DNA from 2 places in the Halalkalibacter oceani genome. Region 1 is predicted to be linked to the other one. Evidence: predicted binding sites of a transcription regulator. Region 1 holds the regulator's gene; the other holds the start of a gene.

Region 1 (15,249 bases):
GGAAGTGTACCAGATCGGCGTGAGCATTCAGGATGTGAAGCTTCAGGACGTTGAGCTTCCGACTGAAGAAGTGCGCCGCGCCTTTACGGAAGTGACTGACGCGCGTGAAGAGCGTTTAACAAAGATTAATGAAGCGACGAAGTACCGCAATCAAGAGATTAATGTCGCCGAAGGGGAAAAGGACGCGATTATGTCCAGGGCAGAAGGAACGCGTACCGAGCGAATTGAGCGGGCCCGTGGGGATGTCGCCCGATTTGAGGCGCTTTATGATGAGTATTTAGTCAACCCTGAAGTCACACGCCAGCGGCTTGTGCTGGAGACTCTGGAAAATGTATTGCCGTCTACAGAAATTTATATTATGGACAGCAACGGGGATACAGTAAGTTATTTACCGATTCGACCGCTTGAGCGGCGCGCGGAAGCTGCTGCAGAAGGAGGAACGAACTAAATGAGCGATGAAAACATTGTCGATTTAAATGAACGCCGTCCTAACGGAGAATGGCGTAAATATATTAAGCTTGCGGCAATTGCTGCTGTGTTAATTGCCATTTTGGCGATCATTATCAGCAACCTCTTCATTGTCGAAGAAGGCGAATATAAGGTAGTTAGACAGTTCGGGGAGGTCGTACGGATCGAAGACGAGCCGGGATTAAACTATAAGCTGCCATTCATTCAATCGGTGACGACATTACCGAAATATCAGATGGTGTATGATATTCCTCCAGCTGAAATCAACACGCGTGATAAAAAGCGGATGCTCGCCGATCATTATGCGATTTGGAAAATTGACAACCCGCAAATGATGATCGCCAATGCCCGCACTTTGGAGCAGGCAGAAGCGATCATGGGTGAATTGATTTTCTCCGCGATTCGGGCGGAGCTCGGGCAGCTCGATTTTGATGAAATTATCAACGAAGAGATGACGCCGACTAGAGGAAACTTTAATGAACTCGTGCTTAACCGGGTGAATGAAGCTCTTGAACGAAACAATTACGGCATTCTTTTAACGGATGTCAGAATGAAACGAACAGATTTACCTACTGAGAATGAAGAAGCGGTTTACCGCCGGATGATATCGGAACGTCATTCGACAGCTCAGGAGTATTTGGCGCAAGGGGAAGCAGAAGCGAACCGGATTCAGGCCAATACCGACCGGGAAGTGAAAGAAATGATTGCGACGGCGACAGCAGACGCCAATGAAATCATCGGGGAAGGGGAAGCAGAAGCCGCGCGCATTTACAATGACGCATTCGGCCGCGACCCGGAATTTTACCAGCTGTACCGCACTCTCCAATCCTATGAAACAACAATCGGCGACGACACCGTCATCGTACTACCGGCCGACTCCCCATACGCCCGCATCCTGATGGGGTATATTGATTAAGAGTTTTTGCCAAAAGGGTGGATTTTGCCCTTTTGGCAAAAACTCGAAGTAGTGAGCGAAGTCTGCGCGAGGGTTTAAAAAGTCGCTACCGAAGCGGGTTTCTTCGGTAGCGACTTTGCGCAGAACGAAGCCACAACTAGCTTTGAGCCAAGGAACGGTTTTTTCCATGGCGCCCGGGCGGAGTCCTTGCCAAGGGAAAGGTTGGAGTTTTTCAAAATTCAGGGGCGTGTTAAAAGGAAAGCAAATCCTTTTGACATGCCCTCTTTTTCTCATTTTTACGCGCCTATGCTACAATAGAAGCAGCGAAAATTGAAACAGAGAGGAGCCTTTCGATTGAAGAAGCTCATATTAATAGATGGAAACAGCATTGCGTATCGCGCTTTTTTTGCCTTGCCTTTGTTAAATAATGACAAAGGTGTTTATACGAATGCTGTTTACGGTTTTACAACGATGCTGTTGAAAATCATTGAAGAAGAGAAGCCGACGCATATGCTCGTCGCCTTTGACGCGGGCAAAACGACGTTCCGTCATCAAACCTACAGTGAATATAAGGGTGGCCGGCAGAAGACGCCGCCTGAGCTGTCCGAACAGTTTCCTTTGGTGAGAGAACTGCTTGATGCCTTTAACATCGCCCGTTATGAAGCTGATAATTACGAAGCGGATGACATTATCGGAACATTAGCGAAGCAGGCGGCAGGAAAAGACTGGGAAGTAAAGATTTTTTCAGGTGATAAAGATTTGCTGCAGCTCGTATCGGAACGAATTACGGTTGCCTTGACGAAAAAAGGAATTACTCAAGTTGACTATTACGATCAAGCATTGCTCGACGAAAAATACGGCATAACAGCTGAACAAATTATCGACATGAAAGGTCTGATGGGAGATAGCTCCGACAATATTCCCGGAGTGCCGGGGATTGGGGAAAAGACGGCGCTTAAGCTGTTAAAGGAGTTTGGTACGGTAGAAAAGGTGCTTTCCTCGATCGATCAAATTTCAGGCAAGAAGATGAAGGAACGGCTTGAAGAGCATAAAGAGCAGGCTTTGATGAGCAAAGAGCTGGCGACGATTTACACGGAGGTGCCTTACGAGAAGGAACTGGAAGAGCTACGATTCGGCGATTACGATTCGAAGCAGGTTGTCGCTCTGCTGAAGGAGCTTGATTTTTCATCGCTGCTGGCGAAATTTGCCTACGACGACACGCAGGAAGAGGAAAAAGAGCTTGCTGCGCTCGACTATGAGACCGTTAGTCAAATTGAAGAAAGACATTTGACGAGTCCGGCGGCATTAATTGTAGAAGTATTGCAGGAAAATTATCATCAGGCTGAAATCGAAGGAATCGCCATCTCAAACAAAGAAGGTCATTTTTTCGTGCCGACAGAGGTAGCCTTACAGTCGGAGCTGTTCCGCAAATGGGCGAAGGATGCAACAGCGAAAAAGTGGGTCTTTGACGCAAAGCGGACGGTTGTCGTGCTCGGCTGGCGTGATTTGCTGCTTGAAGGAATTGATTTCGACGTGCAAATGGCTTCTTATTTGCTTGATCCGTCGCTCTCCTCCCATGAAATAACCGATGTGGCGAGGCGGAAGGGGATCGAGGATGTGCAGGAAGATGAACTCGTATACGGGAAGGGAGCGAAGCTGAAAGTGCCGGAGCAGGACAAGCTTGGTCTGCACCTTGCCCGCAAAGCGCACGCGCTTTATCAGCTCAAACCGCTACTGGAAGAAGAACTGCAGAAGAACGAGCAGGAGAAGCTTTACCGCGAGCTCGAAATGCCGCTTTCCGTTATCCTCGGTCATATGGAAACGACCGGTGTGAAGGTTGATACGGAGCAATTGAAGGCGATGGGCGAAGATCTGGAAGGCAGACTTCAGGAGCTTGAGCAGACGATTCATCAGCTTGCCGGTGTTGCTTTCAATATTAATTCGCCGAAGCAGCTCGGGGAAATTTTGTTTGAAAAGCTCGGGCTGCCGCCAATCAAGAAAACAAAGACCGGGTATTCGACTTCAGCTGATGTATTGGAAAAGCTGGCGCCCCAGCACGAGATTGTTGAGCATATTTTACATTACAGACAGCTTGGCAAATTAAGCTCGACGTATATTGAAGGACTGCTTAAAGTGACGCGGAAGGAAACAGGGAAAGTCCATACCCGCTTTAACCAGGCATTGACACAAACGGGTCGCTTAAGCTCAACCGATCCGAACTTGCAAAACATCCCGATCCGTTTAGAAGAAGGCCGGAAAATCCGCAAGGCCTTCGTGCCGTCTGAACAAGGCTGGAAGATCGTCGCTGCCGATTATTCGCAAATTGAACTGCGCGTCTTAGCGCATATTTCCAAGGATGATCGGTTGATCGAAGCGTTCCGGAAGGACATGGATATTCACACAAAAACAGCGATGGATGTCTTTCATGTCGAAAAAGAGGAAGTGACGGCCAATATGCGACGGAGCGCGAAAGCCGTGAATTTCGGCATCGTATATGGAATCAGTGATTACGGATTGTCGCAAAGCCTCGGTATTACGAGAAAAGAAGCGGCCTCCTTTATTGAGCGCTATTTTGCAAGCTACCCGAAGGTAAAAGAATATATGGACACTATCATCGAAGAAGGAAGGGAGAAAGGCTATGTGTCGACCCTTCTGCAGCGGCGCCGCTATTTGCCGGATTTGACAAGCCGTAATTTCAATAAACGCAGCTTTGCCGAACGGACGGCGATGAATACGCCGATTCAGGGAACGGCTGCCGATATTATTAAAAAGGCGATGATTGATATGGCCGCCGCGCTCGATGATAAGAAGCTGAAGACGCGCATGCTGCTGCAAGTGCATGATGAATTGATTTTTGAAGTGCCGGAAGCGGAGCTGGACGAGGTGATGAAGCTCGTTCCGGATGTGATGGAACAGGCGATGGAGCTTGCGGTTCCGTTGAAAGCCGATGTGTCATTCGGCGATACATGGTATGACGCGAAGTAAGGAGAGAGAAGGATGCCGGAACTACCAGAAGTTGAAACAGTCAGAAGAACATTGGAAACACTCGTTTTAAACAAAACGATTGACGCCGTCGAGGTGAGATGGGCGAATATTATTAAGCAGCCACGCGAGGTTGAGCAGTTTCAGGATGCCTTAGTGGGCCAGACGATTCGTGCGATGAAGCGAAGAGGGAAGTTTTTGCTGTTTATGCTGGATGAACTGACACTTGTCTCTCACTTGCGGATGGAAGGGCGCTACGGGCTTTATCAGGCGACCGATGAGGTGCTGCCACATACTCATGTCCTGTTCACCTTTACCGACGGGACTGAGCTTCGTTATCAGGATGTGCGGAAGTTTGGGACGATGCACATTTTTAAAAAGGGTGAGGAGGAGGGAGCACTGCCTCTTTCGCAGCTCGGAATTGAGCCGTTGTCGGATCGGTTTACATCGGCGCTTTTATATGAAGCAACCCGACATAAAAACAGGTCAATAAAAGTGTTCTTGCTTGATCAAAAAACAGTGGTCGGACTTGGAAATATTTACGTCGATGAAGCGTTGTTTCGCGCTGGCCTTCATCCTGAAAGAACGGCGGCTTCCTTAACGGAAGAAGAGATTGTCCGGCTTCATCAGGCGATTATTGCGACATTGCAGGATGCCGTTGACCAGGGAGGAAGCTCGATCAAGTCCTATGTCAACGGCCAAGGAGAGATGGGAATGTTCCAACAGCAGCTGCAAGTATATGGAAGAAAAGATGAAGCTTGCATCCGCTGCGGGACTGTCATTAGCAAAACGGTTGTTGGCGGACGAGGAACGCATTTCTGCGCAAACTGTCAAAAAAAGTAACGTACATCGAATAGGCCCCTGCCATATACTATCATAGCGTTGAAAAGGAAGGGGCTTATCACGATGATTGAAATAGTTTCCTTATTGACTCTTGCCCTTGCCGTTAGTCTTGACAGCTTTGGTGTCGGATTAACCTACGGGTTGCGTAAAATGAAGCTTCCTTGGCGATCCTTGCTGTTTATTGCGGCGTGTTCGGCTGTTTCGATTTTGGTTGCGATGTTTTTTGGTACGATCATGGAAGCCTACCTCTCGCCGGAGGTGGCAGGGTCTATTGGAGGAATCATTTTAATAACGATAGGAGCCTGGGCCCTTTATCAAGTCTATAGGCCAGCGAAAAACACTGAAAAAACAAAAGAAGATGAAGTCATTCTCAACTTTGAAATTAAAGTGCTCGGTGTCGTGATACGTATTTTACGGAAACCGATGATTGCCGATTTTGACAATTCGGGGACGATTAATGGACCTGAGGCGTTACTGCTCGGAATTGCGCTATCCCTCGATGCTTTTGGAGCAGGACTTGGCGCTGCGCTGATCGGCTTTTCTCCTGTCTGGATGGCGATCAGCGTCGCCGGTATGAGCGCGTTGTTTATTACGCTTGGGATGAGAAGCGGCTACCGCTTTTCTGATTCACGATGGTTGAAGAAATTTTCATTTTTGCCTGGTCTATTGTTGATTACATTAGGGGTGTGCAGCTTGTAAGGAGGATGCGTCTTGTTTATTGGCTTAACAGGTGGAATTGCCAGCGGGAAATCAACGGTCAGTGCGATGCTGCGTTCTTATTCGATTCCGGTCATTGATGCCGATCAGGCGGCGCGCGAGGTTGTCGAGCCGGGAACTGAAACGCTGGCGCAGATTGTCGATCATTTCGGCCCGGATGTGTTGAATAAGGATGGAACACTTGCGCGAAAAAAGCTCGGGGCGATTATTTTTCAGGATGAGGCTGAGCGGAAGGTGCTGAACGGGATCATTCACCCGGCTGTCAGGAAGCGGATGGCCGAATGGAAGGACGATTATCTCGCTCAAGGGGAGACGACAATCGTGTATGACATTCCGCTTCTGTTTGAAAGTGAGCTATTTTACTTAGTTGATAAAGTGCTGCTTGTTTATGTTGATCAACAGACGCAGCTTTCCCGGCTGATGGCACGTGACCAGGCGGGGGAAAGCGACGCGCGTAAACGAATCGCGTCGCAAATGCCCTTGGAGGAAAAGCGTAAGCAGGCGGACGCGGTTGTTGACAATTCAGGGTCGAAAGAGGAGACTGAGGCACAGCTGAAAGAAATTTTGCGGCGATGGGGAGTCAGCGTGTCCTGACAGCTCATTTCAGGTTAGTGGAGCCGGTTAAAAGGCGATTTGCCCTTTTTACCGGCTCTTTTTTCGTTATGGAACGACTGGAAGTCATTCGATTTCTTTTGTTTTGGGTCATTTGTAACCTGACATTCATCCAAAAATGCAACAAATTTCACTTTTGGGCAGAAAATAATCGTACTTAATCATATAATGTGATATACTATTTTTGAAAATAGAGGATATAAAGTATAGCTTATTTCTGAGAGGAGTCGTTCTAATGAAGGCAAAAGCAGCCATTAATGGATTTGGGCGGATTGGTCGAATGGTATTTCGAAAGGCAATGCAGGAGAGAGAAGTTGAGATCGTAGCGATTAATGCGAGCTACCCTGCAGAAACGCTGGCTCATCTCATTAAGTATGACAGCATACATGGAACCTTTCCTTTAAAGGTGGAGGCGAAAGAGCATTCGCTTATTATAGATGGAAAAGAAATTCAACTGCTTCAATCAAGAGATCCGCGTGAGCTGCCGTGGAAGGAGCTTGGCGTCGATATTGTCATTGAAGCAACGGGGAAATTCAAAACACGGGAAACTGCAGGCTATCATCTCCAGGCCGGCGCAAAAAAGGTAATCATCACCGCCCCGGCGAAGGAAGAGGACCAGACAATCGTGATTGGCGTTAACGATCAGTCTTATGATAGCGACAAGCACCACATTATTTCAAATGCGTCCTGTACAACGAATTGCCTGGCTCCTGTCGCCAAGGTGCTTGACGAAGCGTTTTCGATTGAAAGCGGACTGATGACAACGGTTCACTCCTATACAAATGATCAGAAAAATATTGACAATCCGCACAAAGATTTACGACGTGCCCGTGCCTGCGGACAGTCGATTATTCCGACTTCGACCGGGGCAGCCAAGGCGATTTCAAAAGTGCTGCCGCAGCTCGAAGGGAAGCTGAACGGAATGGCGCTTCGTGTTCCGACACCGAATGTTTCACTTGTCGATCTTGTCGTGACCGTGCGGCAGGACGTAACCGTCGAGGAAGTCAATTCAGCGTTGCAGCAGGCGGCCGCCGGTTCTTTGAAGGGAATTCTTGGCTTTACCGATGAACCGCTTGTATCGATTGATTTTAACGGGGAAGAACAGTCGTCGGTCATTGATGGCTTGTCGACAATGGTCATGAATAAGCGGCAAGTGAAAGTACTTGCCTGGTATGACAATGAATGGGGCTATTCCTGCCGCGTTGTTGATCTGCTTCATCTTGTCGCCCAAAAGCTGTCAGTAAAGGAAGAGGTTCATTCTGCTTCCTAAAGCAGTTGCGATCAATGCATAGTGCCGGGCGCTTCGAGACATGCTAGTAGGGGCTGGGTAGGAAGCTCGGTTGAGATAAAAAACATGGCGCTGCCTTAGCCCGGGGAAAAAGGGAAAATCCACCTTTTGCCCCGGGCTCCTTCCTTTTTGCTGTTGTGATGGGACGAGTATCCTTGCTTGGCAAAAGTCTTCAAAAAAATTTAATTCTAACTGTTGCAATCAATTTACAAACGAAGTATACTGATTTTCGTGAACTTCAATTACAGTTAATTAGGGATGATTCTTTTGCAGAAAGGGTTAGGACCTCTTTGGACTAACTTTCCCCCGTGTAAACAGACGTTCCTACATGTTTGAGAAGGCATGACATTTCTTTGTAAAGGGGGATTCAACTTATGGACACAATGGGTCGTCACGTCATTGCTGAGCTTTGGGGTTGTAACGTGGAGAAGTTGAATAATATGAGCTATATTGAACAGGTTTTTGTGGATGCTGCATTAAAGTCAGGAGCGGAAGTCCGGGAGGTTGCTTTCCATAAGTTTGCGCCGCATGGTGTGAGCGGGGTCGTGATTATCTCTGAATCTCACTTGACGATTCACAGCTTTCCAGAACATGGCTATGCGAGTATTGATGTTTATACGTGTGGAGATCGCATCGATCCTAACGTGGCATCTAATTATATTGCGGAGGCCCTTGGAGCTACCACAACAGAAGTGATTGAGGTACCTAGAGGAATGGGCCCGGTCAAAATTGAAAAATCAAAAGTACAAGCACTATAAGAAGAGGGGTGTCCTAAAAGCGGTAGCTTTTGGGGCACCCCTTTAAGCAATTCCGTCCTCTTTTTACGCTTTGGCAAGCTGGGTATGGTATGATAAGGACATCAAGCCAACAAGGACAGGAGAGGAAATAATGGCGCTGAAGGATACATTCGGGCAGCTCTTTAGCAAACGGACGGAAACAGCTGAACGTCACCCGCTGAATGAACTGAAGACCCGCTACTATAAAACGACGAAGGACAAGGCGCTCGAAGCAGCCGAGAAGGTTATCCAAGAGCAGCAATGGACGGTGAAAAGAGTCGAGGCGGAGCGCGGTGAAATTGTCGCGACAAGCGCAAACGGGAAAACCCTTTTTATCGTGACGGTCATTACGGTCAAACCATTTCGGACAGCAGTCGATGTGTCCTGCTCGATCGATACCGTGCTCCCGTCGGATTTTGGACAAAGTCGGAAAGCGATAATGGCTTTTTACAAAGCATTAGATCAAAATTTGCCTTACATAGGGTCAGGTTTAGGGGACGAATTATCATAACGATGCTTGTCAGCGATTCCTTTTTTCTATATGATGAAAGATAATAATGTTAAAGTACGACTGGGGAAAGTGGAGATGATTTAATGCGTTGTCCTGCCTGCCACCATAATGGAACTCGGGTTCTTGATTCAAGACCAAGTCATGAAGGGCGCTCCATTCGCCGCCGCCGGGAATGTGAAGCCTGCAATCACCGCTTTACGACGTTTGAGATGGTCGAAGAGGTTCCTCTTATCGTTGTCAAAAAAGATGGAACGCGGCAAGAATTCAGCCGGGATAAAATCATTCGCGGTTTGATCCGGGCATGTGAAAAAAGACCGGTCTCGCTCGAAACACTTGAACAGATCGTCGGCAGTGTTGAACGGGAGCTGCGCGGCAGAGGAAAAAACGAAGTACACAGTCATGATGTCGGAGAGCTGGTCATGGAGCGTCTTGCGGATGTCGACGATGTCGCTTATGTACGTTTCGCATCGGTGTACCGTCAATTTAAAGATATTAATGTGTTTATTAAAGAGCTGACCGATTTGATGAATAAGAACGAGTAACAATGGAGCTTAAAGCGAACTAGCGCTGCAAGCTCTTTTTACGCTGCTTTGACTTGCTCATATCAATCAGGAAGCATGACAGACATCATGAAAAGGAGGGGACCTTTGGTGACATGGCATTGGAAGGAGTTATTACCCGTTGATCGATTTACGGTTCGGACGCGCTATTACCTGGCCGAACAGGATCGTTTGACGCTTACTTTATTGTATCAGCCTTTAATCGGAGCATGTGCCCACAGCCTCTACATGACGCTTCTTTCCCAGCTTGAACGTGATCAATACTGGAGCGGGGAGCTTATTCATCGTCAGCTGATGCTTTTGCTCGGCGAGTCGCTTGAGGTGATTTATGAGGAGCGGAAGAAGCTGGAGGCGATTGGTTTATTGAAAACCTTTAAGCGCAAAGACGAGGAAGGGTCAACGTATTTATATGAATTGCAGCCTCCGATGACACCAAAGCAGTTTTTTGAAAATGATGTTCTTAGCGTTTATTTGTTTAATCGGCTCGGCAAAACGTATTACCGTCAGCTGCGTGAGCGCTTCATGCTTGATGAAGTGGCCAGTGATGACTATACAGAGCTGACATACGCCTTTGATGAGGTGTACGCGTCGCTCCATCATTCTGAAATGGTCTCGAACCTGAAATCGGAAACGGGGAAGGTGCTGCATATTGATGAGCGAAAAGCGCTCATAAGCAGGCAGGATGAACAGGATGTCACCTTTGTTTCGAATCAATTCGACTTTGAGCTGTTTGAAAAAAGCTTATCGAAGTCGATTGTCCCGGACTCGGCGTTGACGGAAGAGATCAAGTCGGCGATTATCAGGCTCGCCTTTGTCTATAAAATCGAGCCGCTGGAGATGAGCAGTATCGTCCAACAGACCTTTATCCATGAGGAGGAGGTCAACAGCGAGCAGCTGCGCAAAAAAGTGCAGGAGTGGTACAAAATTGAACAAGGGACAGAGCCGCCCGCTCTCGGCTTGCGGACTCATCCAGTTAAGGATCGGATCATGGCTGACCGTGAGCCTGCGACAGAGGAAGAGCGGATCATCCATTTTTATGAAACGACGCCACCACTTACCTTGCTTGAAATCCGCTCTGACGGCGCCAAAGTCGCAGCGGCGGATGTTAAAATAATAGAATCGCTTATGCTTGATCATAAGCTGCTGCCAGGCGTGATCAATGTGCTGCTCGATTTTATTCTTTGGAGTCAGGATATGAAGCTCAGCAAGGCGTTGGTCGATAAAATCGCGAGCCATTGGGCAAGAAAAAAAGTACGAACGGTGAAGGAAGCGATGGAGCTTGCCCTCTTCGAGCAGAATAAGTCAAATCAAAGCAGCAGGCGGTCCGGATCTTATCCGAAAGCATCAGCAAAAGGCAAAGCAAACCCGCGGCGGGACAAGCTGCCGAAATGGCTGCTCGCCGAAAAGCAGAAAGAGCAGGACGCTAAAGCGGAGGTCCCTTCTTCCGCCAAGCGAAATGAACTTCCCGCATCAGGGGATAAAAGCTTTGAGGAGATGCTGGAGGAGCTGAAGAAAAGTAAGGCGGGGAAGGGAGAGAGCTAAGTGAAATCAATTCAATCATCGCTAACGGACTGGATGCAAAACAGCAGCCTGAGAGAGCGGCTTGACCGTGCCATGCAGGAATTGCTGACGGACCCCTTCGTCCAGTCTGCTTTACAGCGCAATCCGGACATTAACCAGGAAAGCATCGAGCAAGGTCTTGTTAAATTATATGAATTTCGCAAGGAAAGCTATCATTGCGAGACGTGTCCGGGGCTTGCGAACTGTCCGAACATGATGAAAGGCTACCGACCGGAACTGATCAGCCAAAAAGGGGCGCTCGACCTGCATTACCATCCGTGCCACTTGAAGCGTGAAGAGGATGAAAAGAAGCAGCAGCAGCAGTTAATGCGCTCTCTCTATGTGCCGAAGGAGATTCTTGCAGCGAGCTTTGATACGCTTGACCGCGATCAGGACAGGGCAGAGGCCTGCCGCAAAGCGCTTGCGTTTGCGCTTCATGCCAATCCCGGCGAGAATGGCGAGGGACTTTATCTTTATGGGAAATTCGGCGTCGGCAAAACACATATTATGGGCGCAGTCATGAATGCGCTAAAGAGCAGGCGGATCGGCTCAATGATTGTGTATACGCCTGATTTTTTCCGGGAAATGAAGCAGGCGATCGGCGACGGCAGCTTTCAGCAGAAGCTGGATATGGTCAAAAGCGTTCAAGTGTTAATTCTTGATGACATTGGCGCCGAGACGATTTCCGGCTGGATTCGCGATGATGTGCTCGGCGCGATTTTGCAGCACCGCATGCTTGAAAAGCTGCCGACCTTATTTACGTCCAATTATGATTATGAGGAGCTGGAGGAGCATCTCGCTTACTCGGATCGCGGCGGGACCGAGGAACTGAAGGCGAAGCGGATTATGGAGCGGATCAAGCATTTCACGGCGTTTGTGACGGTAGAAGGGAAAAACCGCCGCTCACGTTAGATAAATCAGCTTTTCTATGATACGATAACAGTATCCTATTTTGAAAGATTCGGGGGTTACGATATATATGAGCATTGATGCGATTTTAGAGCGCGCGGTCAATGGTGAGCGTTTGTCGATGGAAGATGCGGTTGCTCTTTATGAGAGCGACGAAGTTGAAAAGATGGGCGAAGCGGCGAATACGATCATGAAGAAGTGGCATCCGGAACCGATTACGACATTTGTCATTGGTCGAAATGTCAATTATACGAACTTTTGTGACACGTATTGCCGTTTTTGCGCGTTTTACCGGGCGCCTGGCAGCAAGGAAGGCTATGTGTTAAAAGATGAAGAGATTTTCAAAAAAATAGAAGAAACCGTCGCTGTCGGCGGAACGGAAATTTTAATGCAGGGAGGAACGAATCCGGATCTCCCTCTCAGCTATTATACCGATTTGCTGCGCGAAATTAAAAAGCGCTTCCCAATTTGGATGCATTCCTTTTCTCCGGCTGAAGTATGGAAGATCGCCGAAGTGTCAGGTCTTGGCGTCGAGGACGTTTTAAGGGAGCTTCATGAAGCAGGACTGGACAGCATGCCCGGTGGCGGAGCGGAAATTTTGACGGAGGAAACGAGGCTCCGGGTCAGCCGGTTGAAAATCACGTGGGAGCAATGGATTGAAGCGATGGAAGCTTCGAAGCGCGTCGGGATGTTTGGCTCGGCGACGATGGTCATCGGCTTTGGCGAATCCTATGAGGAGCGCGCTTTGCATCTCCAGCGTGTCCGTGACGCTCAAGATCGTTCAAATTGCTTTACCGCCTTTATTTCCTGGCTGTTCCAGCCGGAAAATACAGGAATGTGGAAAACGAAAAAGCTCAGCTCGCGTGATTATTTAAAAAATGTCGCGATCTCGCGGCTGTTTCTCGATAATATCGCCAATTTTCAATCATCCTGGGTAACGATGGGCCCGGAGATCGGCAAGCTTTCCTTGCAATACGGCTGCAATGATTTCGGCAGCACGATGATGGAGGAGAATGTCGTCTCGGCAGCGGGTACTACACATAAGGTCAACACGAACCAAATTCTCAAGCTTATCCGTGAAGCAGGGAAAATACCGGCTCAGCGCAATACGAAATATGAGATTCTTCACCTGTTTGAAGGCGAGGAGCAGGCGGAGAAAGACTTTATTATGCAAAACTAAAAAACGCAAAAAAGCTGTTTCCAGAGGGAGAGCCTCCGGGACAGCTTTTTTTAGGAGGAAGAACGTATAAACATTTTCGGGATGATTCGGGGCGGGGCGTCGGCTTCGCGCGCCGCTGCTAAGAAAAAACGCTCTTTTCGCATATTCCCCATCATGTTTTTTGGAAAACGGTCATAGGATGGAGTAGAGCCTGTCTGAATACGGTTATGGAAAAATGAAGCAGAAGAAGTTCGTTAGACGGTAAGGGGGAATAAGCGTTGATCGCAATCCATTTTGAACAGACCGATGATTGCAAGCAGCTGTTAGATCAGCTAAGAACGTATATCCGAAATTACGCTGCCTATGGATTGGAAGGAACGGTGAAAAGGGAAGGAGAAACAACGATTTTACTGAACTATGAAAATCAGTTTGTTAATTTCTATGATTCCTTTCATCCATTGCTCGTTTCCGTGCTGACCGATTATGTGATCAGTACGAAGGAAGAAGAGTGGCTGCTCGATATCGTCGAAACGATGTTCTATTTTACAGCCAAGGAGGAGCAACAGGAAATTATCACCATTGCTCGAGCCATTTTAGAAGGAGATCGCGATGATCTGCCGATGATGAAGACGTTTTTCAATCGCCGCGCCTATATTTATGAAGCATTTGCCAATCATGTCGAAGAAGAAACGAGCTTCTTTTATGAGCCATTTCTGACCTTTCGTCTGCGGGAGTATGGGGAGATGCTGATTGATTGTGTGGAAATGGCGATTGATGAATATATGCTTGAGCAGGAATATCAAAATATGATTGCTGACCTCCGGCACTATGTGAAATCACATCAGCCGAAATTTTCATGTTTGCATATTGTCCATGATCAAGGCTTCACACTCTATGATGAGCATTTTCGTCGTTTGACACGGGAGGAGCTGCTGTTTCACTTGAATGTGGAGCTTATGTTTGAAGAAGCGCTTGAGGTCGAGGAAATGGTTGTCAGCCCGCTCGTCAGTCTGCTGCCGGGGAGAGTTTATCTTTTCACCGATGAGCCGGATGACGGTGTCATCCTGACGCTGCAGGCGATTTTTGAAGAAAGATTGCGCCTTTATCCACTGCGGGCTTACGAGCCAGAATCAACCAACTTTTGAAATCCTCTTGATTTTCCAGCTTGCGCTCCCTATAATACTACATATCAACAGTCAAATGAGTAAGGGTCACGACGAGGACATGAGCTGCGGAAATTCTGTTTTCAGAGAGAGAAGCAATAAGCTGGGAGCTTCTTAACATGAATCGCACGCTTACCACCTCTGAACTGCGCGAGGGGAACACCTAATGTGGAAACTGGCGCCGGCATGCAGCCGTTATCCTGCATCAATGAGGAGACTAAAGTAATTTTTCAGTCTTGAATGAGGGTGGAACCACGAATGACACGCGTCCCTTCTATGTCTATAGAGGGATGGGTGTTTTTTATGTTGTTTTTAATTAGATCAGAAAGAAGGAGTGGATAGTCATGGCAATGAAATTAACGTTTCCCGATGGCGCGGTAAAGGAATTTCCTCAGGGGACAACGACAGAAGAGGTAGCGGCTTCGATTAGTCCGGGGCTGAAAAAGAAAGCGCTGGCCGGGAAGCACAACGGTACACTGGTTGATGTAAGAACGCCGCTTCAAACAGATGGAAAGATTGAAATTGTCACGCAGGATAGCGAGGATGCGCTCGACATTTTGCGCCACAGCACGGCTCATATTATGGCCCAGGCGATTAAACGGCTGTACAAAAATGTTCATTTAGGAATAGGCCCGGTCATTGAAGGCGGCTTTTACTATGATATCGATGCTGAGGAATCCATTACAGCAGAAGACTTGCCGAAGATCGAAAAGGAAATGAAAAAGATTATTTCTGAAAATCTTGAGGTCAAGCGCGTTGAAGTATCAAGGGACGAAGCGATTCGGATTTACGAAGAGCTCGGTGAT
Region 2 (15,249 bases), on a different contig from region 1:
TAAGCCGTTACTTCCACTGGAAGACAGTAGCTTTTGCAAGAAGGAGGGGAACTCAAATGGATCGTATGTTTCGCGTTTTAGCGTTTTGGACAGGGATCTTTGCTGTCTTGTTCTTTGCCGGGGATATGTTTAATATGTCATTGCTTTTCTTTGCTCAAACAGGAGCGTTATTGGCACTGAGTTATTTAAACTTGTCTGAGCGTGTCTATGTCTATATTTTCGGCGCCTATTTGACGATTTTCTTTGTAGGCTTCACTTACTACTCAACATTCTTGTTAGTACCAAGCTTCGGCGGACATTAAAATAAGGTACATAAGCACATAAAAGAGACTGACATCTGTCAGTCTCTTTTATGTGGCGCGACTTGCAAAAGGCTTTTTTTCCCTTTTGAGAAGGCCCTTCTTATTAGTTGGTTATTACTATTGACATAGTGATAAACTCTTTATAAAATAAAAGACATTGATAGCTCTTTAACATTGATTGGGAGTCCCCCTCCCCCTCATTGTTCATGCATCAATAAGATTTACTCCCCTTGAGGTCTCCAGCTAGTGGAGACCTTTTTTTGCGAGAAGGAAGAGCTTGAGACAAAACGAAATCATGTCCCTTGCCACAAGCTTGCTTCCCTGTTGTTCTTTAGAAGCCGGAGAGAAAAGGGTTGCTGTCCATTTCCTGTCCGATTGTTGTCGTCGAACCATGCCCGCACGCAACAACGGTATTTTCCGGAAGCTCCAGCAGCTTGTCATGAATGCTTTGCAGCAGCTGGGAGTGATTTCCGCCCGGTAAGTCGGTGCGGCCGATGCTGCCAGCAAACAAGGCATCTCCGGAATAGACAATTTCCGCTTCCTCCTGATAGTAGGAGACACTGCCAGGGGAGTGGCCCGGTGTTTCAAGAATTGAGAATTGAAATGGTCCAATTGTTAACTGTTCTTCTTTATCGATCAGTTTTTCGGCGGCCTTTGCTACAATCGGTTCATTTCCCGTAAAGCGGGCAGAGCCGTTTTTGGCCGGGTCCAGAAGCCAGTCCTTTTCAGCGATGTGAAGATAAACAGGACAAGCGAATGTTTCCCTGACGGCGTCGACGGCGCCAATATGATCAAAATGGGCATGGGTTAGTAAAATCGCCAATGGAGTTAATTCCTGATTTTGTAGCCACTTTACAAGCTCATCTCCTTGTGAGCCGGGGTCGATGACAACAGCTTCCTTTTTTTCATTTTCAATAATATAGGCATTCGTTTGCAGGGGACCGAGTGGAATTTGTGTCCATTTCATTAAAAAACCTCCAAGCAAAATAAGATAGCCTAATGATACAACACGAAATCGTTCTCGACAAACGTTAAAAAAGAGAGTAAAATGAAACCAAAATGCCCAACCTATAGAGTGAGAAGAAATGTACCAGCATTGTCAAAATGATAAGCTGCCATGATCCTCAATTTTGTTTATAATAAGACTGTTAAGCTGGGTGCAGAAATTACATAAGGAGGCGAAGTCAAGATGTTCTTATCCATTACACTATTACTTGTCGCGATCTTGAGTGCGATTGGAATCGCGCGTGAGCTTCGTAGAAAGAACTTTTTTGCTGTTGGGTTTGCAGCGATTTCGTTCGTTGTCTTTGGAGCCTTTTCAATTGCTACAATTGTATCCATTCTAACGACTGGTGGAGGCGCACCAACAGGACATTAATTTGAAAGAGGGTGTTCCCGAATATGGGACACCCTCTTTTATTTGTTGGAATGCGCCTCGAACACCTGCTGCTGCAAATAAAACATTCCCCCATTGATGATCGAAACATGAATTTGCGGTTCATATTGCTCGATTAATGCCTGTTTTTCCACCTCGTAGCTTTCCGGTTTTTCCGTCTGGCCTTCATAAAAGCTTTCAAGCAGCGCCAAGTCATTTTCCATCCGTGCGATTGCTTCCTTGGCCCATGAGTCATCTTCATTTTCGGCGTAAGTCCGCACCATTTTCTGCATTCGAATCAAGCCGCTTTGGACTTTAATCAGCGGAGTTAAAGTAAAGCAAAAATCCGGTATTTTCGGTGTCAAGTTTTTCTGTGAGACACGATCAAAAAAGTTCTGGACAATTTGCCCGTGAATCAGATTCAGACCGAGGGAAAGCAGGACGTCTTTCTTGCGGTCACACTGAAAGGATACTTTGGCATTGAGGCAGAGCCATGGATGGAGGGGAATCGATGACTGCCCTGTAGCCTGAACCTGTTCGTAAAGCCGGATAAAGCCGCCGAGCTCACGCGTTGAATGAAATAGCTGGCGAAGCCGCGGCGAACCGAAATGGATTTGCTCTCCCTTGATTCCTTCGGGCGCCGCATGCTGATCGGTAATAAACGTCACTTGCATCGGCTGCGGGACTCCGCCTGTTTTTTCAAGGTAATGCCAGTAAAAAGGCCGGTTCATTAGAAGCTTGTCCAGTTCAATCGAAAGCTGGACGGTCAGATGGCCGGGACCGTTCTCAAGGATCGGACTGTCATTTGCCGAAAAGTACCTCTGCAAAAAATTATGAACCTGAGCCTGTTGCATCGATGTTCTCCTCCTTATCGCGCGCTTCACTTGCCGCTTCGTTCATGATTGCTGCCAAATGATCAAATTTGATCCGCATCTCTCCCTCCGATTCGGATTCGAGCAAAATTTCCTGTACATGCTCTTCGATGCCTGAAAACTCAAGATTGGTCAAAATGTCATCAAGCTCGCCGACGACCGCTTCGAATAAGTGGATTTTCTCATATAATAACGTCAAAATATGCTGCTCGACCGTATCTTCGACAGCGAAATTGTAAATATGAACATCGTTTTTCTGACCGAGGCGGTGAATCCGTCCGATCCGCTGCTCAATCCGCATCGGATTCCAGGGCAGGTCATAATTGATAATATGGCTGCAAAATTGCAGGTTAATCCCTTCACCGCCTGCTTCCGTGGCGATCAGCACCTGGGCGTGATTGCTGAAGAGCTCGCGCATCCAATCCTTTTTCCCACGTTTAAACCCACCGCGAAACGGAACGGAGGAAATACCATTCTGCTTCAGGAACCATTGTAAATAAAGCTGAGTGGCGCGGTATTCCGTGAAAATGATTACTTTGTCGTTAATGTTTTGAATCAGCTCAAGTGCTTTTTCAGCTTTGGCATGTCCGGTTACATGCTGAATATTGGCGAGCAGTGCTTCGGCCCGGGGCGCGGTTCGTCCTTCTTTATGAGCACGTTCGACGATGTTTTTCAACGTCATAAACGCCGCTTCCCTGCTGCTGCACAGCTCCCGTTTCAAGGTGAGCAGCGCAAAGTGGTTCGAGTCATCCCCGAGCTGTTCAATCTCTTCATAAAAGGCGCGCTCGCTTTCGCTGAACGTGATCGGCACGGTTTCAACGATGCGCTTCGTCCAGGTAATTCCTGTTTCAGCCCGCCGGTTGCGCACCATCACTTTATTGATCAGCTCCTTTAATTTTTCCTGGTTTTTCGGGGAGCGCTTGGAGGAACGGTATTCCTTTTCGAATGACTGAATATCACCTAAATGACCAGGCTTCAATAAAGAGACGAGATTAAAGATTTCCTCGAGCTTATTTTGCACGGGCGTTGCGGTTAACAGCAGGCAAAACTTCTTTTTTAACAGGCGGATGAATTCATAGTTTTTTGTTTTTGGATTTTTGAGCTTATGCGCTTCGTCAATAATGACGAGATCATAGGGCTGCGCCAGCACGAGATCGCGGTGAGGCTGACGCTTGGCTGTATCAATTGAGGCGACGACAACGTCACACTGCTCCCATACATATGTTTTTTTTTGCGGAATCGCCGGAATGTGGAACTTTGTGTTTAATTCAATCGCCCATTGCGAGACGAGGGAAGCAGGGACAAGAATAAGCACCTTTTTGACGAGGCCGCGAATCATGTATTCTTTTAAAATCAAGCCGGCTTCAATCGTTTTCCCGAGACCGACCTCATCGGCGAGGATCGCTTTGCCGTTCATCTGCTCGATAACAGTGTTGGCGACCTCGATTTGATGGGGAAAAGGACTAAGCTTCGGTAAGTATTTAGGCGCAAGAAGGCCATGAAAATCAGGAATGGCCTGATGGATTTCCGCCTCGTAAGCTAAGGTGAAAAGCTCCCAATTCGACCACGGGCCATCCTGATGTAATCGTTCAAGAAATTCATTATTCCAAGTTTGATCAAAATGGATATTGACCATTGCTGATCCTCCTTCCTTTTGAATAAAATCCGAATGTAACAGCATCATGCTAAATAAATATATGAATTTTAGAAATATGTTATTGCATAAGGGAACGGATCTTGATAGGATATTACTATAAATTCCGAACAAAGTTGTTTATCTTGATTCCTGCTTCTTAGTATGTACCAATTGCAGGAAATCATTCTATCATTGGCGGATGAGAATAAGGGGAGAGACTGCGGATGGATGGCAGCGCCGAAGGAGCAAGCGCCAGCATAGCTGGATGTGTGAATCTCTCAGGCAAAAAGACTCTTATTTGACGCAGCTCTGGAGAGTGCTCAATTGAGCCACCTACGAAGACACTTTATTTGCGGATAAAGGAAACTTTCTGGTTACAGGACAGAGTTATACACGTTTATTTTCGTGTATAACTCTGTCCTTTTTTTGTACCTGTCGTATAAGAAAAGCCGCTGCGCGGTTTTCGACATTTAAGGAGGGTGAAACATGACAAAGGGAAAACGAACACCGTTATTTACGCAATATGAAAAAAGCGGGGCAAAGACGATTGATTTTGGCGGCTGGGAGCTTCCGGTGCATTTTTCGAGTATAAAAGAGGAGCACGAAGCCGTTAGAAACCGCGCTGGTTTATTCGACGTCTCGCATATGGGCGAGGTCGAAGTGAAAGGCGAGCAGGCGTTGTCCTATTTGCAACATCTCGTCACAAATGATGTCGCAAAGCTGAAGGACGGCCAGGCGCAGTATACGGCGATGTGCTATGAGGACGGTGGGACCGTCGATGATTTGCTGATCTACCGCAAAGCAGAGGATGATTTTTTGCTTGTCATTAATGCGGCGAACATCGAGAAGGATGTTGAATGGATGCGGCGTCATAAGCGTGAAGGTGTGACGATTACCAATGTTTCGGAGGAAATGGCCCAGCTCGCGCTCCAGGGACCGCTTGCGGAGCGGATTTTACAGCGTCTTGCAAAGGATGATCTTTCGGCGATTCGCTTTTTCCACTTTGCCGACGGGCTTGATGTCGCCGGTGTAAAGGCACTCGTTTCGCGCACAGGTTACACGGGCGAGGACGGCTTTGAGCTGTATTGCGCTGCCGGCGATGCGGCTGCTCTTTGGGAGAACATTCTCGAAGCCGGAAAGGATGACGGCTTAGTACCATGTGGCCTTGGGGCACGCGATACGCTGCGCTTTGAAGCGCGCCTGCCATTGTACGGCCAGGAGCTGAGTGAGCAGATCAGCCCGCTTGAAGCCGGAATCGGCTTTGCGGTAAAGCTGAAGAAAGAAGCTGATTTTATCGGCAAGGCGGCGCTGACTAAGCAGAAGGAAGAAGGACTGCGGCGAAAGCTTGTCGGTCTTGAAATGCTTGAAAAAGGCATTCCTCGTACTGGATACGAAGTGTTTGCCGCTGACAAGCAGATCGGCTTTGTCACAACAGGAACGCAGTCACCGAGCCTGCAAAAAAACATTGGTCTGGCGCTGCTTGATCATGCTTACACCGAGCTTGGTACGGAAGTGACCGTTCAAATTAGAAAAAAACGTCTGAAAGCGCAAGTGATCTCAACGCCGTTTTATAAGAAAAAGGACTAACCGGCGCCGGAAATGAATTCAGCCGATATGTTGATTACAAAGTATGAGGAGGAACAAGGATGAACCACCGTTATTTGCCGATGACAGCCGCTGATGAGCAAGCGATGCTTGAAACGATTGGCGTTCAGTCGATTGAAGAACTATTTTCAGATATTCCCGCTTCGATTCGTTTTAAAGGAAAGCTGAACGTGAAGGAAGCATTAAAGGAACCGGAGCTTTTGCACTATTTTGACAAGCTGGCACAAAAAAATGTCTCATTGAAGCAGTATCCATCATTTTTAGGGGCCGGCGTCTATCAGCATTACATCCCGTCGATTGTCGATCACGTCATCTCCCGGTCAGAGTTTTACACGGCATATACCCCGTATCAGCCGGAGATTTCGCAGGGAGAGCTGCAAGCGATCTTTGAATTTCAAACGATGATTTGTGAGCTGACAGGGATGGACCTTGCCAATTCGTCGATGTACGATGGTCCGACGGCGCTGGCGGAAGCGGCGATGCTCAGCGCCGGTCATACGAAAAAGAAAACGATTCTCGTCTCAAAAACGGTTCATCCAGAAGCGAGGGCGGTGCTGCAAACGAACGCGACCGGCCAGCGCTTGAATGTTATCGAAATAGAGGCGAAGAACGGCGTGACCGACCTTGAGCAGCTAAAGGAAGCGTACGGGGATGACACGGCATGTGTCGTCGTTCAGCATCCGAATTTCTTCGGCGTGCTCGAGCCGCTTGCCGAGCTTGAAGCGATCACTCACCAGCAGAAAGCTCTTCTTGTCGTCTCAAGCAACCCGCTTTCGTTAGGAATCCTCGCTCCGCCGGGGCAATTCGGCGCTGATATTGTCGTCGGCGATGCCCAGCCGTTCGGAATTGCGCCGCAGTTTGGCGGTCCGCACTGCGGCTTCTTCGCCACGACGAAGCAGCTGATGCGGAAGGTGCCGGGGCGGCTCGTCGGTCAGACGCAGGATGAGCATGGCCAGCGCGGCTTTGTGCTGACGCTGCAGGCGCGCGAGCAGCATATCCGGCGGGAAAAGGCGACGTCGAATATTTGCTCCAATCAGGCATTAAATGCCCTTGCGGCGTCTGTCGCGATGGCGGCGCTCGGGAAAAAAGGTGTTCGTGAAATGGCTTATCAAAATGTGCAAAAGGCAGCCTACGCGCGAGCGCAGCTTAAAAAGCATGGCGTGAAGCTTGCTTTTGCCCAGCCGAGCTTCAATGAATTTGTCATCGAAGTGAACACTCCTGTGAAAGAAGTGAATGAAAAGCTGTTTGAAAAAGGAATCATCGGCGGCTATGATCTTGCTCAGAATTATCCGGAATTAGCCGGTCATATGCTGGTTGCTGTTACAGAAGTGCGGACAAAAGCGGAAATTGAAGCATTTGCACAAGAAATGGGGGCATTATAATGAAGCGAAAGGATCAGCCATTACTTTTTGAAAGAAGCAAGCCTGGACGAATCGGTCACAGTCTGCCTGATCTTGATGTACCGGAACAGCCGCTTGCGGACTTGCTGCCAAGGGACTATCTTCGCACGGAAGAACCGGAGCTGCCGGAAGTGTCTGAGCTGGAAATCATGCGGCATTACACCGCCTTATCGAAGCGAAATCACGGTGTTGACTCGGGCTTTTATCCGCTTGGGTCATGTACGATGAAATATAATCCGAAGGTCAATGAGGATGTCGCCCGGATCGAGGGACTGGCTCACGTTCATCCGTATCAGCCGGCACATCAAGTTCAGGGCTCACTTGAGCTGTTGTTTGAACTGCAAACCGCACTTGAGGAAATTACCGGCATGGATCAGGTCACGCTTCAGCCGGCTGCCGGTGCTCATGGAGAGTGGACCGGGCTGATGATGATTCGTGCTTTTCACGAGGCGAACGGTGATTTTGAACGGACGAAGGTCATTGTACCTGACTCGGCTCACGGGACGAATCCGGCTTCGGCGACGGTCGCCGGCTTTGAATCTGTCACTGTCCGGACGGACGAGAACGGTCTCGTCGACCTGGAGCATTTGCGGGAAGTGACAGGCGCCGATACGGCAGCTTTAATGCTGACCAATCCGAATACGCTTGGGCTGTTTGAAACCTATATTGAAGAAATGGCGGCGATCATTCATGGCGCCGGTGGAAAGCTTTATTATGACGGGGCGAATTCTAACGCGATTCTCGGGATTACCCGTCCGGGAGACATGGGCTTTGACGTCGTTCATTTAAACCTTCATAAAACGTTCACAGGTCCGCACGGCGGCGGCGGTCCGGGCTCTGGTCCAGTCGGCGTCAAAAAGGATTTGATCCCGTTTTTGCCGAAGCCGCTGATCGTAAAACGCGGTGATGCGTTCGCGCTTGATTATGACCGGCCGCAATCGATTGGCCGGGTGAAGCCGTACTATGGCAATTACGGCATTAACGTCCGCGCCTACACCTACATCCGGACGATGGGGCCGGAGGGTCTGCGGAAGGTGTCTGAATATGCCGTCTTAAATGCCAACTATATGATGCGACGGTTAGAACCGTATTATGACCTTCCTTATCCGCAGCATTGCAAGCATGAATTTGTCCTGTCAGGAAAGCGCCAGAAAAAGCTGGGCGTCAGAACGTTGGATATTGCGAAGCGGCTGCTTGACTTTGGCTATCATCCACCAACGATTTATTTCCCGCTTAATGTGGAAGAGTGCATTATGATTGAGCCAACGGAAACGGAAGCGAAGGAAACGCTTGACGAATTTATTGAGGCCATGATCCAAATCGCCAAAGAAACAGAAGAAAGTCCTGAGATTGTCCAGGAGGCTCCGCATGAAACGGTCATCTCCCGCCTCGATGAAACGACAGCGGCGCGAAAGCCGATCCTACGCTATGAAGCGGCGGCCAGGTAAAGCGGGGAGTAACACGTAACGGAAATGAACAAGAAAAGGAGATGGCTCAAAAGGCTGAAAAAAGACCTTCTGAGACATCTCCTTTATTTTTTCTTGATTTTGCCTGTCCATTTTTTGAAGCCGCCTTTTAGCTGATAAAGGTCTTCAACGCCGCGTTTCTTTTTCAGAATTTGGGCGGCCTGCTGGCTTCTTGCCCCTGATTGGCAATACAAATAAACAGGCTGGTCGGTGCGGACCTCGTTCATTCGCTGCTTGAGCTGGGACATCGGGATATTTCTTGCTCCAAGTATATGACCGCCCTCATATTCCCGTGGTTCGCGGACATCAATTAATTGGGCTTTGCGGTACCCTTTAATGAATTCCTCTTGCGTCAGGGTTTTTAAATATTTGGGTTTGACAAAACGCCGGAAAAGCAGGGCGGCTAAAAACCCTAAAAGAATCAACCATAAAATTTCCAATTTCTCTCTACACCCCTTTACTTGTTTTCCATGTTGCTAGAAAAAAGCGGCTAACCATCAGCTTTCTCTCGGTCGGTTTTTCCTTTGTTCATTATAATGGGGATAAGCTATTTCTGCAATCAATAGTATAGAGGCAAGCTGCTTGGCGATGACGGCTGTCTTTGTTAAAATGATGAAGTTGACATTCAGATGGAAAGAAGCGATGCATAATGAAGGAAGTATGGCGTTTTATTGACTCGGGCGCATGTTCACCGGCGTACAATATGGCTTTGGACGAAGCATTGCTGACATGGCATAGCGAAGGGCGGATTCCGCCGACGATCCGCTTTTACGGCTGGGATCCGGCGACGTTATCGATCGGCTATTTTCAGAAGGTGGAAAAGGAAATCCATTTAGATAAAGTTCGCGAGTACGGACTCGGCTTTGTCCGCAGACCGACAGGAGGCCGCGCTGTACTCCACGATCAGGAGCTTACATACAGTGTGATCGTCTCAGAGGAGCACCCGGATATGCCGGCGACGGTCACAGAAGCGTACCGAGTTATTTCACAAGGGATATTGGAAGGCTTTACCGATGTCGGGCTTGAGGCCTATTTTTCCATTCCGCGGACGGAAGAGGAACTGAGCTCGTTGAAAAACCCGCGCTCGGCGGTTTGCTTTGATGCGCCGTCATGGTATGAGCTCGTTGTGGAAGGACGGAAAGTGGCAGGCAGCGCGCAAACGAGGCAGAAAGGTGTCATTTTGCAGCACGGCTCGATCATTTTAGATATTGATGAGGATAAACTGTTTGATCTTTTCAAATATCCGAGCGAGCGGGTCCGGGAAAGAATGCAGCGGAACTTCCGCAATAAAGCGGTGGCGATTAATGCGCTGCGCAGTGAGCCGTTGACGATGGAAGAAGCGAAGCAGGCTTTTCGAAAAGGCTTTGAGAAAGGATTAAATATTACGCTTGAACCTTATACGTTATCGAAGGAAGAGGATGAGGAAGTCAGACAAATTGCGCGCAACCGCTATGAAACAGATGAATGGAATTTCAGAAAGTGAAGGAGGCTGGGACAAAAGGTTGTTTTTTTACCTTTTGCCCAGTCTCTAAGCAATGAGCGGAACCGCCACGATCTTTTAAAGCCCGTTGTGAGTGGGTTTCTCACAACGGGCTTGTGGCGTGTGAAGCCATTGCCAGTAGGCCCAAAGCTAGTTTTGTCTCAAGCTCCTTCTTCTAAGGCTTTTGGCGCATTTCTTACTATTTTTGCGGCAGGAGCTGGCGGAATTTCTCCTGCAGGTCTTTTGTTACGGGTCCTGGTACATAGGACGTGCTCAGCTGGCCTTTGATTTGGCTGATCGCGGCGATTTCCATTGTTGTACTTGTTAAAAATGCCTCGTCGGCATGCTCAAGCACGTCAACCGGAAACGGTTCCTCAACAACTTCATAACCATTTTGTTTGGCAAGATCGATCACGACCTGGCGCGTGATGCCGTTTAAGATCAGGTTGGTCGCCGGGTGGGTATAGAGAACCTTGTCCTTCACGAGAAAGAGATTAGAGGAAGAGCCTTCGGTGATAAAACCGTCACGCTGCATGATCGCTTCCTGGCATTGCTGATCAGCGGCCTCCTTTTTGGCGATAATATTCCCAAGGAGGTTGATCGTTTTTATATCACAGCGAAGCCAGCGAATATCGTCCGTAAGCCAGACATGGACCGCTGCGCTTGGAGCAGCCGCTTTTTTTGGCAACGGCTGGGTAAAGGCGGTAAGAACCGGCTTGCAATTTTTGGTATAAAGATGATTTCGTGGTTCTATGCCCCGGGTCACCTGTAAGTAAACAAGGCCATTAACGAGCTCGTTGGCCGCGATTAGTTTATCGAGCAGGTCAATCAGTTCCTGTCCGGAATAGGGCAGTGTCATATCAATTTTCGCGCTGCTTTCTTCCAGACGGTTAAGATGTGCTTCCTTGGCAAAGGGCACGCCTTCATACACGCGGATCACTTCATAAATCCCGTCACCGAAGTAATAGCCGCGGTCATCAATATGAAGATGTGCCGTTTCTTTCCGTACTAAATCAGCATTTTGCAGAATGTAAGTCATGTTTATTCCCCCATCTAAATCTGGATAACAACATATGAACATTAGAAAAAAATTTTGTCAATGCTTTTGCTGAAATTGGGCAATGAAGCGAACGACAGCCAGTTCGAAACCATCTTCATTCTGGCAAGAGACAAAATGGTTCAATTTAGCTCGAAAATATCGGTTTTTTTTTCGGAAACTCATTTTTGCTGCTCTTTTTATCCCTTTTCTCAGTTGACATTTTTCGCTTGGATTAAAATGATTACTATATATAGTGTGATTCATAAAAAAGGGAGTACAATATATTGAATAAGGGTAGAGATATGTGGTAAGCTTACCCATGATATAAAAAACAACAAGAAAAGACGCAATGAAATACTTAACAGGTAATGAATAGCGAATGAAAGAGGAGGAGAGGCGAAATGGCGATGACGATGTCGAACGCAATGCGTGTTAATGTTGCACGTTTAAATGAAGATATCGCCCAATTTGCGCAGGTGCATCCGATCACAGAGGATATGCATATTACAAAAAAAGGTGTGTCGAGATTGGTGATGCTCGATCGGTATACCTTTAAAGATACCGAGAAAAAGACACTCAAGGAAGGGGACTTCGTCGTATTGACGGTGAAGGCAGATCCTAAATTTCCGGCGAGAGGCTATGGCTTTGTGATTGAATTGGATCGCGCGCAAAATCAGGCAAAGGTTTTGGTCGATGAAGATTTCCGCGGCTCGCTTGAGGGCGAGGAAGCAGAAAGTGGAATCGTCGTTCGTTCTCTCGATACGATTGAGAAGCCGCTTGAGCTGTATTACGAACAAATTGCCAAGCGGAATGCAACAGGTTTGGCGTCGGTTGAAACGACTCCGGAAAAGCGCCAGGAAGCATTTGAGCAATTTTATGAGCAGCTTGTGGCGATGAACTTTATTCCGGCGGGAAGAGTGCTCTACGGGGCGGGGGCGGAAACGGATGTAACGTATTTTAACTGCTACGTGATGCCTTTCGTTCAAGATTCGCGTGAAGGGATTTCGGAACACCGCAAGCAGGTAATGGAAATTATGAGCCGCGGCGGCGGTGTCGGCACGAATGGCTCGACGCTTCGTCCACGCAATACGCTGGCAAGAGGAGTAAACGGGAAATCGTCAGGATCGGTTTCCTGGCTTGATGATATCGCCAAGCTGACGCATCTTGTCGAACAGGGTGGATCAAGACGCGGGGCGCAAATGATCATGCTCGCTGACTGGCATCCGGATGTGCTGGAGTTCATTATTTCCAAGATGCAAAATCCGCGGATTTTACGCTTTCTCCTTGAGCAGACAGCCGATGATCAAATCAAAAAGCTCGTAAAGGACAAGCTTGCTTTTACTCCGCTGACGCCGGTTGAAGAATCGATGTATCAGGGGATTGTCAATTATAAAACGATTGAGGGCCAGGGCGGCTTTGATCCGAAAGTGATTAAGGATGCCGAAGAAAAGCTGCGCATTGGCGGACATTATTCGGTCAACAATCCGGAGTTTCTGACCGGGGCGAATATTTCCGTCTGCTTGACGAAGGAATTTATGGAAGCTGTTGAGAAGGACGAGGAATATCAGCTTCGCTTCCCGGATGTTGAAAATTACGATGAGGCGGAGATGCGCGCCTATAATGAACTGTGGCATACGATCGGCGATGTCCGTGAATGGGAAGCGCGCGGCTATGCCGTTCGTACGTACCGGACGATTCGCGCGAAAGAATTATGGAACTTGATTAATATTTGTGCGACATATAGCGCGGAGCCGGGAATTTTCTTTATCGACAATGCAAATGACAAAACGAATGCGAAAGCGTACGGACAAAGCGTTGTTGCGACGAACCCTTGCGGCGAGCAGCCGCTTGCGCCTTACTCTGTTTGTAATCTCGCTGCGATCAACCTTGCCGAAATGGCCGATAAGAAGGCGAAGCGGATTGATTTTGCGAAATTGAAGCGCACTGTTGAAGTCGGCGTGCGGATGCAGGACAATGTCATTGACGCGACACCTTACTTCCTTGAGGAGAACACGAAGCAGGCGAAAGGAGAGCGTCGCGTCGGACTTGGCGTGATGGGGCTGCATGACCTGCTGATCTATTGTGAGACGGTCTATGGCTCAGAGGAAGGAAACAAGCTTGTCGATCAAGTATTTGAAACAATTGCAACAACCGCTTACCGGACAAGCATTGAGCTGGCGAAAGAAAAAGGCAGCTTCCCGTTCCTGGTAGGCAAGACGGAAGAAGAAACACAACAGCTGCGCCATGCTTTTATCAATACAGGCTACATGAAGGAAATGCCTGAGGATATTCGTCAGGGCGTGTTGGAGCACGGCATCCGCAATTCCCACCTCCTAACGGTTGCCCCGACAGGAAGTACGGGGACGATGGTTGGCGTCTCTACCGGTCTGGAGCCATATTTCTCCTTCTCCTATTTCCGCAGCGGCCGTCTCGGGAAATTCATCGAGGTGAAAGCGGAAATTGTCGAAGAGTATTTGAAGGCGAATCCGGATGCTGATCCGAATCATTTGCCAGAATGGTTCATCTCGACGATGGAACTGTCTCCGGAAGCTCACGCCGATGTTCAATGCATTATTCAGCGCTGGGTAGACAGCTCTTTATCGAAGACAGTCAACGCGCCAAGAGGCTATACGGTGGAACAGGTTCAGGCTGTTTATGAGCGTCTGTACCGCGGTGGCGCCAAAGGCGGAACGGTTTATGTTGATGGCAGCCGTGACGCGCAAGTGCTTTCCTTAAAAGCGGAGGATAACCGTTTTGATGAAGAGGAAGAAACTCCGGCTCCTGCGAAGGAGCAAAAGGTTGTTCTTGTTAATACGGTCGCTGATCTAAGATCAACGAATGTGACGATCGGTTCAGAGGTCGGCAATACATGCCCGGTCTGCCGTGAAGGTACGGTTGAAGACTTAGGCGGCTGCAATACGTGTACAAGCTGCGGCGCTCAGCTGAAGTGTGGACTATAAACGTAACATCAGGCCCGGGAAAAGGCTGGTTTTCACCTTTTCCCGGGCTTTTGTTTTGCAAGGTTTACAACATAGCCAGGGGCCAAGCTTCGTACATTGCTTCTAAGCAGGGCTAGCCGGCAAGGCAAGCGACAATCGTTAACGCAAAGATGGAATCGTTTTACATGAATTTCCACGGCGACATTGTCCTGCTCCTATAGTTTGTAGTAAAATAAAAATGCTTATGTATGAAGAAAACGCACGAGTACGATGAATGGCTGCAAAATGGAGGAGACTTATGCCAACACCTAGTATGGAAGATTATTTAGAACGCATTTATATTTTAATAGAGGAGAAGGGCTATGCCCGTGTCTCCGATATCGCCGAGGCATTAGAAGTCCATCCTTCATCGGTTACGAAAATGGTTCAGAAGCTTGATAAAAGTGATTATTTAATATATGAGCGGTACAGAGGCCTGATCCTGACAGCGAAAGGGAAGAAGGTCGGGAAAAGATTAGTCTACCGCCATGAGCTTCTTGAGGATTTCTTACGTTTGATCGGAGTGGATAACACTCATATTTACCGGGACGTCGAAGGGATTGAACATCATCTGAGCTGGGATGCGATTGACCGGATCGGTGATCTTGTCCAATACTTTCAGGAAAGTGAAGGACGGGTCAAGCAGCTGCGTGAAATTCAAAAAAGAAATGAAGACCATTAAAATAAGAGCTTGAGACAAAACTAGCTTTGGACCTACTTGTAATGGCTTCACACGCAAGAGTAATGGCTCCGCACGTTGCGTGCGCGCCTTACTTCGACAAACCCGCTCGCAGCAAGGCTTTCAAAATCAGGCAACGGTTCCGCTCATTACTTGGAGGCTGGGCAAAAGGTAAAAAAACCTTTTGCCCAGCCTTGTATATTAAGCACAAGAGGTTCGCTACCTCTAGTGCTTTTTTTAGTATAGTTTTCTATACTAAAAGCAACGCTGTGGATTAGTAGCCCAGCCTACAGTACTTTTTAGTAACTGGTTTTATAGAGAATCTAACCACAGCTCTTTGTTTAACTGTTAATGAGTTAGTTAACGCTAGACGTTTCATTTCCACAAGGATACAGGACAAGGAGTGCGTGGCTTGAC

The links. The regulator NrdR, encoded in region 1, represses ribonucleotide reductase genes. The targets are predictions, from matches to a motif close to AACACNATATATNGTGTT.
Region 2: the regulator NrdR is predicted to act here: its motif matches at 11,416-11,433, upstream of ABMB67_RS15180 (vitamin B12-dependent ribonucleotide reductase).

What each region holds. Positions count from the first base shown of each region.
Region 1 covers NZ_JBEPKD010000007.1:138,945-154,193, forward strand. Annotated here, with positions in the region: gene hflK (FtsH protease activity modulator HflK) at 1-448, shown strand, start outside; gene hflC (protease modulator HflC) at 449-1,384, shown strand; gene polA (DNA polymerase I) at 1,718-4,348, shown strand; gene mutM (DNA-formamidopyrimidine glycosylase) at 4,361-5,188, shown strand; gene ytaF (sporulation membrane protein YtaF) at 5,252-5,887, shown strand; gene coaE (dephospho-CoA kinase) at 5,900-6,499, shown strand; gene ABMB67_RS10365 (glyceraldehyde-3-phosphate dehydrogenase) at 6,753-7,787, shown strand; gene speD (adenosylmethionine decarboxylase) at 8,180-8,563, shown strand; gene ABMB67_RS10375 (DUF1499 domain-containing protein) at 8,694-9,092, shown strand; gene nrdR (transcriptional regulator NrdR) at 9,176-9,634, shown strand; gene ABMB67_RS10385 (replication initiation and membrane attachment family protein) at 9,743-11,194, shown strand; gene dnaI (primosomal protein DnaI) at 11,195-12,124, shown strand; gene mqnC (cyclic dehypoxanthinyl futalosine synthase) at 12,192-13,301, shown strand; gene ytxC (putative sporulation protein YtxC) at 13,559-14,425, shown strand; gene thrS (threonine--tRNA ligase) at 14,788-15,249, shown strand, end outside.
Region 2 covers NZ_JBEPKD010000015.1:843-16,091, reverse strand. Annotated here, with positions in the region: gene ABMB67_RS15235 (DUF2626 domain-containing protein) at 57-302, shown strand; gene ABMB67_RS15230 (MBL fold metallo-hydrolase) at 634-1,269, opposite strand; gene ABMB67_RS15225 (DUF2759 domain-containing protein) at 1,492-1,680, shown strand; gene ABMB67_RS15220 (YqhG family protein) at 1,719-2,531, opposite strand; gene ABMB67_RS15215 (DEAD/DEAH box helicase) at 2,509-4,185, opposite strand; glycine riboswitch at 4,385-4,489, shown strand; gene gcvT (glycine cleavage system aminomethyltransferase GcvT) at 4,672-5,772, shown strand; gene gcvPA (aminomethyl-transferring glycine dehydrogenase subunit GcvPA) at 5,832-7,172, shown strand; gene gcvPB (aminomethyl-transferring glycine dehydrogenase subunit GcvPB) at 7,172-8,638, shown strand; gene ABMB67_RS15195 (rhodanese-like domain-containing protein) at 8,722-9,096, opposite strand; gene ABMB67_RS15190 (lipoate--protein ligase family protein) at 9,303-10,139, shown strand; gene dat (D-amino-acid transaminase) at 10,336-11,175, opposite strand; gene ABMB67_RS15180 (vitamin B12-dependent ribonucleotide reductase) at 11,577-14,135, shown strand; gene mntR (transcriptional regulator MntR) at 14,413-14,835, shown strand.